Regions from separate parts of the Brevibacillus sp. M2.1A genome, predicted to be linked through region 1. Evidence: a T-box and tRNA genes for the amino acid it is inferred to sense, from the RefSeq annotation. Region 1 holds a T-box; the other holds one or more tRNA genes.
What was found. A T-box is a leader RNA that pairs with one kind of tRNA and senses whether it is charged. The one in region 1 lies ahead of ileS (isoleucine--tRNA ligase), so its partner is inferred to be a tRNA-Ile.
Positions count from the first base shown of each region.

Region 2: it encodes a tRNA-Ile, which carries the amino acid that the T-box ahead of ileS (isoleucine--tRNA ligase) is inferred to sense. The anticodon was not compared.

Region 1 is NZ_JABSUY020000001.1:4,505,301-4,512,170, forward strand. It holds gene ileS (isoleucine--tRNA ligase) at 1-1,656, opposite strand, end outside; T-box leader at 1,702-1,968, opposite strand; gene HP567_RS21625 (DivIVA domain-containing protein) at 2,059-2,550, opposite strand; gene HP567_RS21630 (YlmH family RNA-binding protein) at 2,651-3,424, opposite strand; gene HP567_RS21635 (YggT family protein) at 3,437-3,703, opposite strand; gene HP567_RS21640 (cell division protein SepF) at 3,735-4,163, opposite strand; gene HP567_RS21645 (YggS family pyridoxal phosphate-dependent enzyme) at 4,206-4,904, opposite strand; gene pgeF (peptidoglycan editing factor PgeF) at 4,925-5,755, opposite strand; gene HP567_RS21655 (YlmC/YmxH family sporulation protein) at 5,838-6,116, opposite strand; gene sigG (RNA polymerase sporulation sigma factor SigG) at 6,277-6,870, opposite strand, start outside.
Region 2 is NZ_JABSUY020000001.1:572,868-579,737, reverse strand. It holds tRNA gene HP567_RS02695 (tRNA-Met) at 1-73, opposite strand, end outside; tRNA gene HP567_RS02690 (tRNA-Ser) at 99-187, opposite strand; tRNA gene HP567_RS02685 (tRNA-Gly) at 196-269, opposite strand; tRNA gene HP567_RS02680 (tRNA-Leu) at 277-358, opposite strand; tRNA gene HP567_RS02675 (tRNA-Pro) at 375-451, opposite strand; tRNA gene HP567_RS02670 (tRNA-Arg) at 484-557, opposite strand; tRNA gene HP567_RS02665 (tRNA-Gly) at 564-639, opposite strand; tRNA gene HP567_RS02660 (tRNA-Leu) at 648-734, opposite strand; tRNA gene HP567_RS02655 (tRNA-Lys) at 767-842, opposite strand; tRNA gene HP567_RS02650 (tRNA-Gln) at 851-925, opposite strand; tRNA gene HP567_RS02645 (tRNA-Tyr) at 944-1,028, opposite strand; tRNA gene HP567_RS02640 (tRNA-Thr) at 1,076-1,151, opposite strand; tRNA gene HP567_RS02635 (tRNA-Phe) at 1,166-1,241, opposite strand; tRNA gene HP567_RS02630 (tRNA-Asp) at 1,277-1,353, opposite strand; tRNA gene HP567_RS02625 (tRNA-Val) at 1,379-1,454, opposite strand; tRNA gene HP567_RS02620 (tRNA-Glu) at 1,542-1,615, opposite strand; tRNA gene HP567_RS02615 (tRNA-Asn) at 1,623-1,698, opposite strand; tRNA gene HP567_RS02610 (tRNA-Ala) at 1,716-1,791, opposite strand; tRNA gene HP567_RS02605 (tRNA-Ile) at 1,839-1,915, opposite strand; gene gyrB (DNA topoisomerase (ATP-hydrolyzing) subunit B) at 2,134-4,059, opposite strand; gene remB (extracellular matrix regulator RemB) at 4,059-4,346, opposite strand; gene recF (DNA replication/repair protein RecF) at 4,358-5,476, opposite strand; gene yaaA (S4 domain-containing protein YaaA) at 5,493-5,708, opposite strand; gene dnaN (DNA polymerase III subunit beta) at 5,741-6,870, opposite strand, start outside.

The DNA of each region.
Region 1 (6,870 bases):
CAGATACATATCCGCTGGCCAAGCAATCCCTCTTTCGCGCAAAACAGCCTGATGGCTGGAGCCGGAGTCGAACCAAACGTCCATAATATCCGTTTCTTTGCGGAAATCCTTGCAATCGCATTTGGTGCAAGAAAGCCCTTCTGGAACCAGCTCATTCGCTTCACGGGAGAACCATACTTTCGATCCTTCTTTGCGGAACAGATCAGCAACATGGTTGATCGTCGTATCGTTAATGATCGGTTCGTTACACGATTTGCAATAGAAGATTGGGATCGGTACACCCCATACACGCTGACGGGAAATGCACCAGTCTCCACGATCCGCAATCATGTTAGCCAGACGAGTTTCTCCCCAATGAGGAATCCATTTTACATTTTTAATCGCTTCGAGCATTTGCTCACGGAATCCGTCAATAGATGCGAACCATTGCTCTGTCGCGCGATAAATAACCGGTTTTTTCGTACGCCAGTCATGTGGGTAGGAGTGCGTGAAGAAATTGAGCTTCAAGAGTGCTCCATTTTCTTTCAGCTTTTCCGTAATCACTTTGTTGGCATCTTCATAGAACAGACCTTCAAAGCCTGGTGCTTCAATGGTCATTTTACCTTCGTGATCTACCGGGCAAAGGACACCCAAATTGTATTTTTGACCAACGTTAAAGTCATCTTCGCCGTGTCCCGGAGCAGTATGAACGCAACCAGTACCTGCATCCAAGGTGACATGCTCGCCAAGGATGAGCGGAGACTTGCGATCGTAGAACGGATGCTGAGTCTCTACGCCTTCCAGATCTTGACCTTTAAAGCTCGAGAGAATCTCTACGCCTTCCCAGCCAATTTCTTTGCTCGCAGCTTCAATCAGACCGTTGGCTACCAGGAACTTGCGGTCATCCACCTTCACGACGTTGTACTCGAGCTCAGGGTGCAGGCTGATCGCGAGGTTTGCTGGCAATGTCCAAGGAGTCGTTGTCCAGATAACAACGCCTGTTTCTGTGTCCAGCTTGCCTTTTCCATCTGCTACCTGGAAGCTGACGTAAATAGAAGGAGAGCGCTTGTCTTTGTATTCGATTTCTGCATCAGCCAGAGCCGTCTCAGAAGACGGAGACCAGTACACGCAGCGCAGACCTTTGTAAATATAGCCCTTTTTCGCCATTTCGCCGAATACGCGAATTTGGTTGGCTTCATACTCAGGCAGGAGTGTTACATAAGGGTTTTCCCAATCTCCACGAACGCCCAGACGCTTGAATTGGTCACGTTGCTTGTCGATATAGGACCAAGCATACTCTTCACAGCGTTGGCGGAAATCGTTCACTTCGATGCTGCGACGATCCAGCCCTTGTGCATTGATAATCGCTTGCTCAATCGGCAAACCATGTGTATCCCAGCCTGGGATGTACGGCGCGTAAAAGCCTGCCATGGATTTGTAACGAACGATGAAATCCTTGAGGATTTTGTTCAGTGCGTGACCGATATGGATGTCTCCATTCGCATATGGAGGGCCATCATGCAAGACAAAAGACGGGCGGTCTTTTGTACGATCCAACACTTGTTGGTAAATATTTTGCTCTTCCCATACCGCTTGCATCTGTGGCTCGCGGCTTGGCAAATTTCCGCGCATGGGGAAATCTGTTTTTGGTAGCGCTAAGGTTTTGCTGTAATCCATGGCCTGATTCACTCCTTAAATAAATAAAAGCCTTCACTCATCCCATAAAGGGACGAGAGAAAGCTCCCGTGGTACCACCCTGATTGAACAAACCCGTACGACAAAAAAGCCTGCATCGGATTCGTTCCACTTCACTCATTCGTAACGGGAATGACGCGCTCACTTACTCACCTGTGCAACCATCAAGGTTCTCGGTTTTCGGATATTGAACTCCCGGGTGATTTTCTGCGAAAGCAACTGGCCGGGTTTTCACCTTTTCCCGACTCTCTAGGCAGTGCTGGCTCACGTACTCTTCCCGTTCATCGTCTATGATTTGTTTAAGTGTGTTCAACTTCTATAAGTGCTTTATTTCGAAAAAGTTGTCTTTCATTATAATACCATCATTGCTCGAACGTCAATGATTTATTCAACTGTTACAGGGGAATCAACTTGTGGCTGTTCAATGCTGTCCCAGTCGCCATTTTCCAGCATTTCCAACTGCGCTTCCAAAAGCGTACGAAAGCGCATACGGTAAACCGAAGCACGTTTTTTTAATTCTTCGATTTCGATTGCGATTTTGCGCGACTTCGCCAATGCTTCGTTGACGATTCGGTCTGCATTTTTCTCGGCTTCTTTTAAGATGAGCTGCGCTTCCTTGCGGGCATTCGACTTCACATCCTCCGCTGTCTCCTGCGCCACCAAAATCGACTTGCTCAAATTTTCTTCCAAACTCTTATAGTAATCTACGCGCTCATTCAGAATAGCTACGCGCTCTTCCTGTTCTTTTTTCTCTTTTATCAAGAGCTCAAAATCTTTGATCACCTGATCGAGAAATTCGTTCACTTCGTCAATATTATACCCACGAAAGCCTGTGCTGAATTCCTTATTGTGTATATCTAACGGCGTTAATGGCACATGAACCCCCCACTTTTCCCGATAATTCGTCTTCAATTATTTCGACAGGAATAGCAGTGTTTCCTGCCGTATTTTACATTTTTTTGCGCCTTGGTCCATCTTATGTAACCAGTCCGACAATCATGCGGAGTCTTCCGCTGCGTGTTGGACCTGCTACCTCAAGAATTTTGAACCGACCATATCCTGCAAGTGATACCATATCCCCCATCTGGAGTTGATACGATGGGTCCTCGATTACTTTCCAGTTGATTTTTACTTTTCCCGCTCGAATGGGCACAAGTGCTTTTGCGCGAGACATATTGTGTACTTCTCCGATGACCGCGTCAATTCGCGGTGATGGTACGGTGATCGTTTTTTCAACAAACTTGGGAGCAGGAGGTGTAAAGTCCTCCCATTCTACCCGTTCAAACTGAACAGAAGTCCGGTGAATTTGCGTCACCTGCGCACAGACAAAATCAGCAACTTCTTCTGCTACAATTGCATAGCTGCCAGCTGAATCTGTCAGCATATCACCGAATTTCTCCCGCTTCATCCCGACACCCAGCATGGCCCCCATCACATCTCGATGCTCCAGCACATGAAAGCGCTGATCAGCCTTGATTGCCAATAAGGTAATGCGATAGTCATCAGGCTCTACAGGGATATACTCCGGATGGATGATAATACGAACTCGCTCGGCACCCTCGTAGCCTCCATAAGGAGAAACCTTCACATCCCTTACTTGTGAGGATAGACTCTGAAAAATCATCAACTGCCTAGGGTCTACAAAATCAGTAAGGCGCATGGCCTGCTTCCGCTCTACTTGCGTCAGCATTTCCAGCGCCCGTTCAACAAAGGGACGTTCTTCTTTTGAAAAATGGTCAAATATGCTCATCGTTTCACTCGCCTAGAACATGATTTGTTGCAAAATGGCGTACAGGCCAGATTGGGCAAAACGCAGTGCAATCAATGCGACAATCGGGGAGATGTCGATGAAGCCGAGCGGTGGGATAAACCGGCGGAATGGCGCCAAATAAGGCTCAACCAGTCTTTCCAGTAACTGACCGATGCCTGTACCCCTCATTTGAGGAACCCATGACATCAAAATGTAAGCAATAATCATGTATTGATATACCGTAAAGGCAAAATTTAAAATCGAAATGACAGCAGTCATTGGCTCACCCTTTTACATTCGTCTTAATTGGCTACTCTTCCAACACACTGGAGATCGTACCCTGAATATCTACATGATCGGGCGTGCACACGAAGATCGTGTCTCCGACCTTTTGGATATCGCCGTTTAATGCGTAGACCGTCCCGCTCAAAAAGTCGATAATTCTCTTGGCTTGGTCTTTTTCCACGCGATGGAGGTTGACCACAACCGGTCTACGATGACGCAGGTTATCGGCGATATCCTGTGCGTCACTGTAATGACGGGGTTCACAGAGAATCAAACGGATTCCCTCCTTTTCCCGTGCTTGAAACGGTACCACGTTGTTAGTTCGGCCGATTGCTGGCTGGCGTTTGTGCGAGGACTCTTGCTCTTCTCTTTCCTCTTCCACTGTTGTTGTCTCTTCGATGTATTCCTCGTTTTCTAACCCCAGAAACCCCATCAATTTATTCATAACACCCATACTCTTCCTCCTCTCTTACTCCGTGGTTTGGTCTGCTTTCCTTTACTCCGGCTTGACCAATACCGATCCTAAACGAATATATGTAGCTCCCTCTTCAATGGCCACTTCAAAATCACTAGACATGCCCATAGACAGCTCTTCCACCTGTGCGTGCGGGAATGCCATCTCGTTAATCCGTTGCTTCCACTCATAGAGGCCACGGAACACCTGTCTGGCTTCCTCTTGATTTTCGACAACAGGCGCCATCGTCATTAATCCAACGATACTTATATGTTTCATATTACTGGTTTCGCGCAAAAAAGCCAATACGTCATTGGGACTAAGCCCAAATTTTGTCTCTTCACCGGATATATTGATCTGTAAAAAGCATTTTACGACATGATCCAGCGCTTCACCGCGTCGATTTAGCTCCTGTGCCAAAGAAAGTCTGTCCAGAGAATGGATGTACGGGAATCTTCCTACGACTTCTTTTGCCTTATTCGTCTGGAGGTGCCCGATAAAATGCCAGATCCCTTTATCGCCGTGTAGCTCGTGCTTCGGCAGGGCATCCTGCACGCGATTTTCCCCGATATTCTCAACGCCTACAGCGAGCAAGTCCCCAATGGCATCTGCGTCGACATACTTGGTCACGGCAATAATTTTTACTTCCTCACGTTTGCGGTTCGCCCGATCGCAAGCAGCCTGAATTCTTGCCTCGATGGATTGCAGTCGTTCTTTTAACAATTCTTGTTCCTTGGTCATAACGAACCCTTCCCTTTCTTCTATAGGTTTTCCTTCCAGCCGATATAAGAAGCCATGCGCCCGGTAGTTCCTTGTATTCCGGCTTCCTTGCGATGAGAGAAAAACAAGTCTGTTCTGCAGCTTGTACACCAATTCGTGGCTAAAATATTCCAAGAAGAAATTCCTGCTTCGAGCAATATCGCTGTGTTCAGTTGACGAAGGTCCAGCATATACCGATCCCCTGTGGTAGAGATCACTGCTTTTTCCCAATTGCCTGCACAAGTGCGTACCTGCGTCATGATTCGCTCATCAACTTCATAGCAACAGCCGCCAATGGATGGACCAATTGCGACGAGAATGTCCTCTGGCTTTGCTTGATAGTGCTTCGTCATTGCCTTCACCATTTCCTCGGCAATACGGCCCACTGTCCCCTTCCAGCCTGCGTGTGCAAGTCCGATTGCACCTGATTGGGGGGCTAAAAAATAGAGGGGAACACAATCCGCGTAAAACGAGGTCAGCATGACTCCTTTTTCAAGAGTAAACAAACCATCTGTTGCAGATATGACGTCCTCCAGACTTTCTTTTCCCGCACCGCCTGCTGTAACCTGGCATACCTGATTACCATGCACTTGATCGGCGCATGTCCACGCCGAAAATGACATCCCGACTTGTTCTGCCAGCTTGCGTCTATTGGCTACCACGTTCGCAGATTCATCACCCACATGCAGCCCCATATTAAAAGACCCGTACGGTTGTTCACTTTCCCCGCCTGAGCGAATAGTAAACCCCGCCACTAATCCAGGAAATTGATGCTCCCACTCTGTTAACGATAAGATTGACTTATCCTCTACCCTGACAAATGGTTCTCTCATGTTGTCACCTTCCTCATATGGCTAATCATACCATAGCCGAAAAGAAAAGAAAGGCTATCCGTGCCTTTCTCCCTTTACTCCGTTAGTATTCATCTCCACCTGAAGTTTTTACTTCAACTTTAAGTGCTTCTTCCATCCGAACAAGCACCACATCTTTCCCGATCTTCACAATATTGCGCCAAGGAATGACGTAATCGTTCCCGGCAGAAAAGAAGCCGAGAAACTTGCCTGGTCCCGGTACGACGATAGCCTCTACGCGCCCGTGACGCAGATCGATCTCCAAATCTGAAATTTGCCCAAGCCGTTTCCCATCAAGAATATTCACCACTTCTTTGGTCTGGAAGTCAGAGATTTTTACCATTCTTCCTCACCTTCTTTTCTCCGTTACTTACAGTATATGAGTCCAAAGAGGAATATGTCCGCTTCTTTGCCAAAAAGTAAGTCGATTGAAAACGAATGCTTCCGCTCGTACAAAAAACCCGAACGGTACAAGACCGCCGGGTCACCTATGTGGTTTCTCATTACGATTGAACGTGCTTTTGCATATGGGCAATTGCCGCTTTTTCTAATCGGGAGACCTGTGCCTGTGAAATACCGATTTCCTCTGCTACTTCCATCTGCGTTTTTCCTTCGTAAAAGCGCATGGATAATATCATTTTTTCTCGGTCACCTAGCCGCTGCATTCCCTCACGAAGCGCAATTTCCTCGACCCACGTGACATCTTTGTTCTTCTCGTCACTAATCTGATCCATGACATAAATCGGATCGCCACCATCCTGATAAATCGGTTCAAACAATGAAACCGGATCCTGGATCGCATCGAGTGCAAACACGACATCTTCTTTGGCTACGTTCAATTCCTGAGAAATCTCGATAATGGTAGGCTCTCGCGAATGTTTGTTGGTCAGATTGTCACGCACCTGCAAGGCCTTGTACGCGATATCTCGCAAAGAACGGGAAACGCGAATCGGATTGTTGTCCCGTAAATAGCGTCGAATTTCTCCGATGATCATTGGTACGGCATACGTGGAAAACTTCACATTTTGCCCGAGATCAAAGTTGTCGATCGCTTTCATCAACCCGATGCAGCCCACTTGAAACAAGTCATCCACGAA
Region 2 (6,870 bases), 3.9 Mb from region 1:
AGCGGTGGAGGGGATCGAACCCCCGACCTTTCGGGTATGAACCGAACGCTCTAGCCATCTGAGCTACGCCGCCATGATTATCTCGTAATAAAAAGAAGTGGCGGAGGGAGAGGGATTCGAACCCCCGTGAGCTTGCACTCTAACGGTTTTCAAGACCGCCCCGTTATGACCACTTCGGTATCCCTCCGCAAAATATGGAGCGGGTGATGGGAATCGAACCCACGCGACCAGCTTGGAAGGCTGGAGTTCTACCATTGAACTACACCCGCTTGAATATGGTGCCGGTGAAGGGACTTGAACCCCCACGGTTTCCCTCACGATTTTGAGTCGCGCGCGTCTGCCATTCCGCCACACCGGCATATTCATTTGAAACATGGTCGGGAAGACAGGATTCGAACCTGCGACCCCTTGGTCCCAAGCCAAGTACTCTACCAAGCTGAGCTACTTCCCGAATATCGTTCTTCACTTTTTAAAATGAAGATGCGTGCCCTGAGAGATTCGAACTCCCGACCTTTTGATTCGTAGTCAAACGCTCTATCCAGCTGAGCTAAGGGCACATGTTATGGAGCGGACGAAGGGTCTCGAACCCTCGACCTTCGCCTTGGCAAGGCGACGCTCTACCAATTGAGCTACGTCCGCATATTTATTGGTGCGGTCGAGAGGACTTGAACCTCCACGGTGTTGCCACCACTAGAACCTGAATCTAGCGCGTCTGCCAATTCCGCCACGACCGCATATAAAATTCAATCTCTCGCTTTTTAAAAACTGGTGAGCCATGAAGGACTCGAACCTTCGACCCTCTGATTAAAAGTCAGATGCTCTACCAACTGAGCTAATGGCTCTCGAAAAATGGCTGGGGTACTAGGATTTGAACCTAGGAATGACGGAGTCAAAGTCCGTTGCCTTACCGCTTGGCTATACCCCAATAGCCATGAAGTAAAGATGGTGGGGAGAGACGGATTCGAACCGCCGAACCCGGAGGGAGCAGATTTACAGTCTGCCGTGTTTAGCCACTTCACTATCTCCCCAAGCTTGTCCTTCAAAAGTAAACCTTATTCAGCTTTCAAAGAAAAAGTGGTGCCGGCAATAGGACTTGAACCCACAACCCCCTGATTACAAGTCAGGTGCTCTACCAATTGAGCTATACCGGCGTGTTTGGTATAAATGGTGGCTCGGGACGGAATCGAACCGCCGACACGAGGATTTTCAGTCCTCTGCTCTACCGACTGAGCTACCGAGCCTCAAGCGTAATTGTTTCGCCATCGCTTGAGAAAAATGGCGGAGCTGACGGGACTCGAACCCGCGACCTCCGGTGTGACAGACCGGCGTGAACTCCAACTTCACCACAGCTCCATGTAAAACATTCAGTTATTAAAAGTGGTGGAGGCTGACGGGATCGAACCGCCGACCCTCTGCTTGTAAGGCAGATGCTCTCCCAGCTGAGCTAAGCCTCCGCTATTCCCAACAAAGTGACGTTAATGCTTTGAAGCATATTCCGAGTACTTTGTTGGGACCCCTTATTATCAGGGCGTTTTGCTAGGTGACCCGTAGGGGATTCGAACCCCTGAATGACAGCGTGAAAGGCTGCTGTGTTAAACCGCTTCACCAACGGGCCATTTGAATGGCTCCTCGGGACGGACTCGAACCGCCGACCGATCGGTTAACAGCCGATTGCTCTACCAACTGAGCTACCGAGGAATGATGATGTTTTAGAATGGTGGAGCTGAACGGGATCGAACCGATGACCTCCTGCTTGCAAGGCAGGCGCTCTCCCAACTGAGCTACAGCCCCATTCTAATGCTTTCGTGACACAGTTGCCATGTCAGCTATGTAAGTAGTGGTGGGCCTAGGCTGACTCGAACAGCCGACCTCACGCTTATCAGGCGTGCGCTCTAACCAACTGAGCTATAGGCCCGTAATTACTTCCGGAACTTTAATCTATCACACTTTTAAGTTCATTGCAATAGAAAATTTGATATTTTTTTATTGCGTGGGTGAACTTTTTTGTGAAAGACGAGTTTAACAAAAGCACAATCTATTATAAGTCAGTTCATCATATATTTCAAATGTGTTTTTAAATTTTCATTAAGAAAAAAGCTTGCCCGGTAAAGGACAAGCTTTTCTTCGTCGCAATTAAATATCAAGATCGCGTACATTTGCTGCGTATTGTTCAATAAACTCCCTGCGAGGCTCTACTTCGTCACCCATCAGTGTCTCAAACACCATATCGGCATCCATAGCATCCTGGAGATCTACCTGAAGCAACGTACGAACTTCTGGGTCCATTGTAGTCTCCCACAATTGATCCGCGTTCATCTCACCTAGTCCTTTATAGCGTTGGACGTTTGGCTTCGGTTGTGCCTTTAAGGTAGCGAGAACCTCATCACGCTGCTTGTCGGTATAAGCATAGTGCAGCGTCTTCCCTTGCTTGATGCTGTAAAGAGGCGGCTGCGCAATATAAATATACCCCGCTTCGATCAACTGTTTCATGTAACGGAAGAAGAACGTCAGCAGAAGCGTACGGATATGCGATCCGTCGACGTCGGCGTCCGTCATAATGACGACTTTATGGTAACGTGCCTTTGAAATATCAAAGTCTTCACCGACACCTGTTCCCAAAGCCGTAATAATAGCACGGATCTCGTTGTTGCCGAGAATTTTGTCCAAACGTGCTTTTTCTACGTTCAATACCTTCCCGCGAAGAGGAAGAATGGCTTGGAAATGACGATCGCGTCCCATCTTTGCAGAACCGCCCGCAGAGTCACCCTCTACAATGAACAGTTCAGATTCGGATGCGTCCTTGGAAGAGCAGTCCGCCAGTTTACCCGGCAAAGCACTTACTTCCAGGGCACTCTTGCGACGAGTCATTTCACGTGCTTTTCGAGCTGCCTCACGGGCACGAGATGCCATGAGCGCTTTTTCCACAACTTTTTTGGCTACACCCGGATTTTCTTCCATAAAGGTGTTAAAACGGTCACCAAAGACAGACTCGGTAATGCTGCGCGCTTCCGAGTTGCCCAGCTTCGTTTTTGTTTGTCCTTCAAACTGAGGCTCTTGAATTTTTACGGAGATAATCGCGGTAATACCTTCACGCACATCGTCCCCGGAAAGATTCGGATCCTTTTCCTTCAGGAAGTTAAACTTGCGGCTGTAGTCGTTGATAACACGCGTAAGAGCCGTTTTAAATCCGGTTTCGTGAGTACCACCCTCATGCGTATTGATGTTATTGGCAAAAGAGTAGATGTTGCTCACATAGCTGTCGTTGTACTGAAGGGCAACCTCCACGACAAGACCTTCTTTTTCCCCTTCGCAATAAATCACATCATCATGCAGGGCTTCCCGGTTTTTATTCAAGTATTCTACGAACTGGATGATACCGCCCTCGTAGTGGAAGGACTCTTCCTTCTGCTGATCTGGGCGTGTATCCTTCAGCGTAATGCGCAATCCTTTGTTCAGGAACGCCAGCTCGCGAATACGTTTTTGCAAAATCTCGTACTCAAATACAGTTGTTTCGGTAAAAATAGTCGGGTCGGGCTTGAAGGTTACTTTTGTTCCCGTTTCATCGGTCTCGCCTACGACAGCAAGATCGGCATCCGGTGCACCTACTGTAAAGCGCATGTAGTATATCTGGTTATTTTGTTTAACCTCGACTTCCATCCATTCGGATAGCGCGTTCACTACCGAGCTACCGACCCCGTGAAGACCACCGGACACTTTGTATCCGCCACCGCCGAATTTACCACCGGCGTGCAATACAGTCAAAACGGTTTCAACAGTGGATTTCCCGGTCTTTTCATGAATGCCAGTCGGGATTCCTCGACCGTTATCGGTTACAGATACGGAGTTGTCTGGATGAATGACCACCAAGATCTCGTCGCAATAACCGGCCAGCGCCTCGTCAATGGCATTGTCGACAATCTCCCATACCAGGTGATGCAAACCTCGGCTGCTGGTCGACCCGATGTACATGCCGGGACGTTTCCGAACTGCCTCTAACCCTTCCAGTACCTGAATCTGACTCGCATCGTAGTTTGTATCTTTCGTCGTCACTTGATCCACTACTCTGTCAACTCCTCCACTTCAGCTTGTACAAAGGGAAACTGATCCAAGCTGTCCACGAACTGAGCGCGTCGCTTCAGCGTCAGAGAAGAAATAGGTGAACAGTAAATGGCGCTCTGGGTGATTACATAAGACTTCGTTTCTTCCTCACTATGGTCAACAACTGTTTTACTTTTTTCAAGTAAGAACGCTTTATTGATTTTTGAGGATTTCACAGTCTGATGATCGAGGATGGAAATAACTTCCTTCGTGCTCACCACAGTATCTCCACCAATGTGAATAAACATCCCTGTACCCCCTACCTTTCTCCGGAGATTTTCCCTTCCCTCACGTAAAAACGAGAGGCTTGCTGGAGAACCTGATGCTTTAAGCCTTCCACACCTGTGGTACTTACAAACGTCTGTACTCGATCCTGAATGGTTTCGAGCAGCAATGTTTGCCGATGTTCATCCAACTCTGACAAGACATCATCCAACAACAGAACGGGGTATTCTCCCACTTCTTCTTTAATCAGCTCAATTTCGGCCAATTTAATGGACAGCGCACTGGTGCGTTGCTGTCCCTGGGAACCATACGTTTGCACATCCATGTTGTTCACTTTAAGTGAAAAATCATCACGGTGTGGCCCAATAAGGGTGTTCCCCCGCATGATTTCCCGGTCGCGAACCTCTTCGTAGGCAGCAAGCATTTTATCTACAGCTTGATCTATCGTCATCTCTTCTGTAACGGGCGATGAGTTAACGTAATGCAAAGAAAGTCTTTCCCTGCCATCGGTAATGCCAGTGTGGATTTCCTGTGCCCACGTCTCCAACTTCCGAATGAACTCAAAACGCTTCCGTAACAATTTTACCGCTAAATCGGCTAATTGGGTATTCCAAATTGCCAGCATTTCCAGCGAGTTACTTTTTTTCATGGCCAAATCCTTTAAAAGCTGATTTCGCTGGGCCAGCACTTTGTTGTAATTGCTCAAATAATAAAGATACGTAGGTGAAACTTGACCGATTTCCATATCGATGAAGCGTCTGCGCTGGGCAGGTGCGCCTTTGACAATGGAAAGATCCTCGGGTGCAAACATGACGACATTCAATGCCCCCACATAGGCGCTCAGCTTCTGCTGTTCCATTCCGTTGATTTTGGCCCGCTTTCCCTTGGTTGTCAACTGCAGCTCTAAACGAACAGAACCGTAGCGACGAAGAACATCGCTACGGATCGTGGCATAATCGGCATCCCAGGAAATTAGCTCCTTGTCGCGGGGCGTTCGGTGGGATTTGGCGAGTGCCAAAACATAGATCGATTCGAGAGCATTCGTTTTCCCTTGAGCGTTGTTGCCAATAAACAACTGGATGGGACCGTCAAACGACAGGGACATCGTTTCGTAGTTGCGATAATTGGTTAGCGACAGGTTCTTGAGAAACAAGAATCACGCTCTCCTCTCAGGGGCGTACCACTTGATAGCGACCATAGCCTTCAATCGCCACTTCATCGCCAGGATATAGCTTGCGTCCACGTCTGTTGTCCAGCTCTCCATTAATCTGGATCGGAACCTCAGCCAAAAAAGCTTTGGCCATTCCCCCCGTGTCAATGATTTCAGCCAGCTTCAAAAATTGGCCGAGAGCAATATAGTCTGTGCTTATGGAAACCTCACGCATGGCTTGGCTCCTTTCTTTTACGTAAAAACATTTTAGTACGTACGAACCGGCAAAATCAAATGGAGCATCCAGTCATGATCGGTCGGACGAATCACAAATGGACTCATCGGGCCGCTAAAGCTCGCTTTGATTTCTGCGCTATCGATTGCACGCAGCGCATCGATCATGTATTTGGCGTTGAAGGAAATTTTCAATTCTTCGCCATTCATTGCTTTTGGCATCAAAATGTCCGTTACTTTCCCGATCTCAGGTGCATTGGACGTAATTTCGACGGTTCCATCAGGCATCGTAACGAGCTTGACTACGTTCGATTTGCCTTCGCGGCTCAGCAAGGAAGCGCGCTCGATGGATTGCAAAAACTCCTTGGTGCTAACGGTGATCTCCGTTTTGCTTCCTTGTGGAATAATTCTGGTCGTGTCCGGATAGGTTCCTTCCAAGAGACGGGAATAGAACAGGATATGCTTGGACTTCACCAGGATTTGATTGTCCGCAACAACGATATCTGCGAGATTTTGGTCGTCATCTAATATTTTTACCAATTCATTGCAGCTTTTACCCGGAACAACCACGTTGTGGAAAGAAAGATCCTCTGGGCATTCGACCATTGCGGTACGACTAGCCAAGCGATGGCTGTCTGTTGCCACAAAACGCAATTTGCCTTGATCAAGCGACCACATTAAACCGGTCAAGATCGGACGCATCTCGGAAGTGGAAACACCAAAAACAGTCTGACGAATCATTGCCTTCAGTAAATCACAGGGAACACTGAAGACTTTATCTTCTTCCAGATGCGGCAGCTGTGGATATTCGTTGGCATCCATTCCGTTAATGGTGAACTCAGCTTGTCCGGAACGAATTTTGGTTACGAGACGATCATCCACTTGAATATCGATTTCATTGCTTGGCAGTTTGCGCACGATTTCGCTGAAAATACGTGCAGTCAACACAATGCTACCAGGTTGATGTACGGTAACTCCCCATTCTCCGGCTTCTTCCATCGGGATCTGAACTTCAATAGACACATCAGAATCGCTTGCTGTCAGTGTCAAACCTTCATCATCCGTTTTGATTTTAATCCCGGTCAAAATTGGAATCGTAGTTCTGCTAGAAACTGCTTTGCTAACATGCGATACGGCGTTCGATAGCTTTTCACGCTGAACGG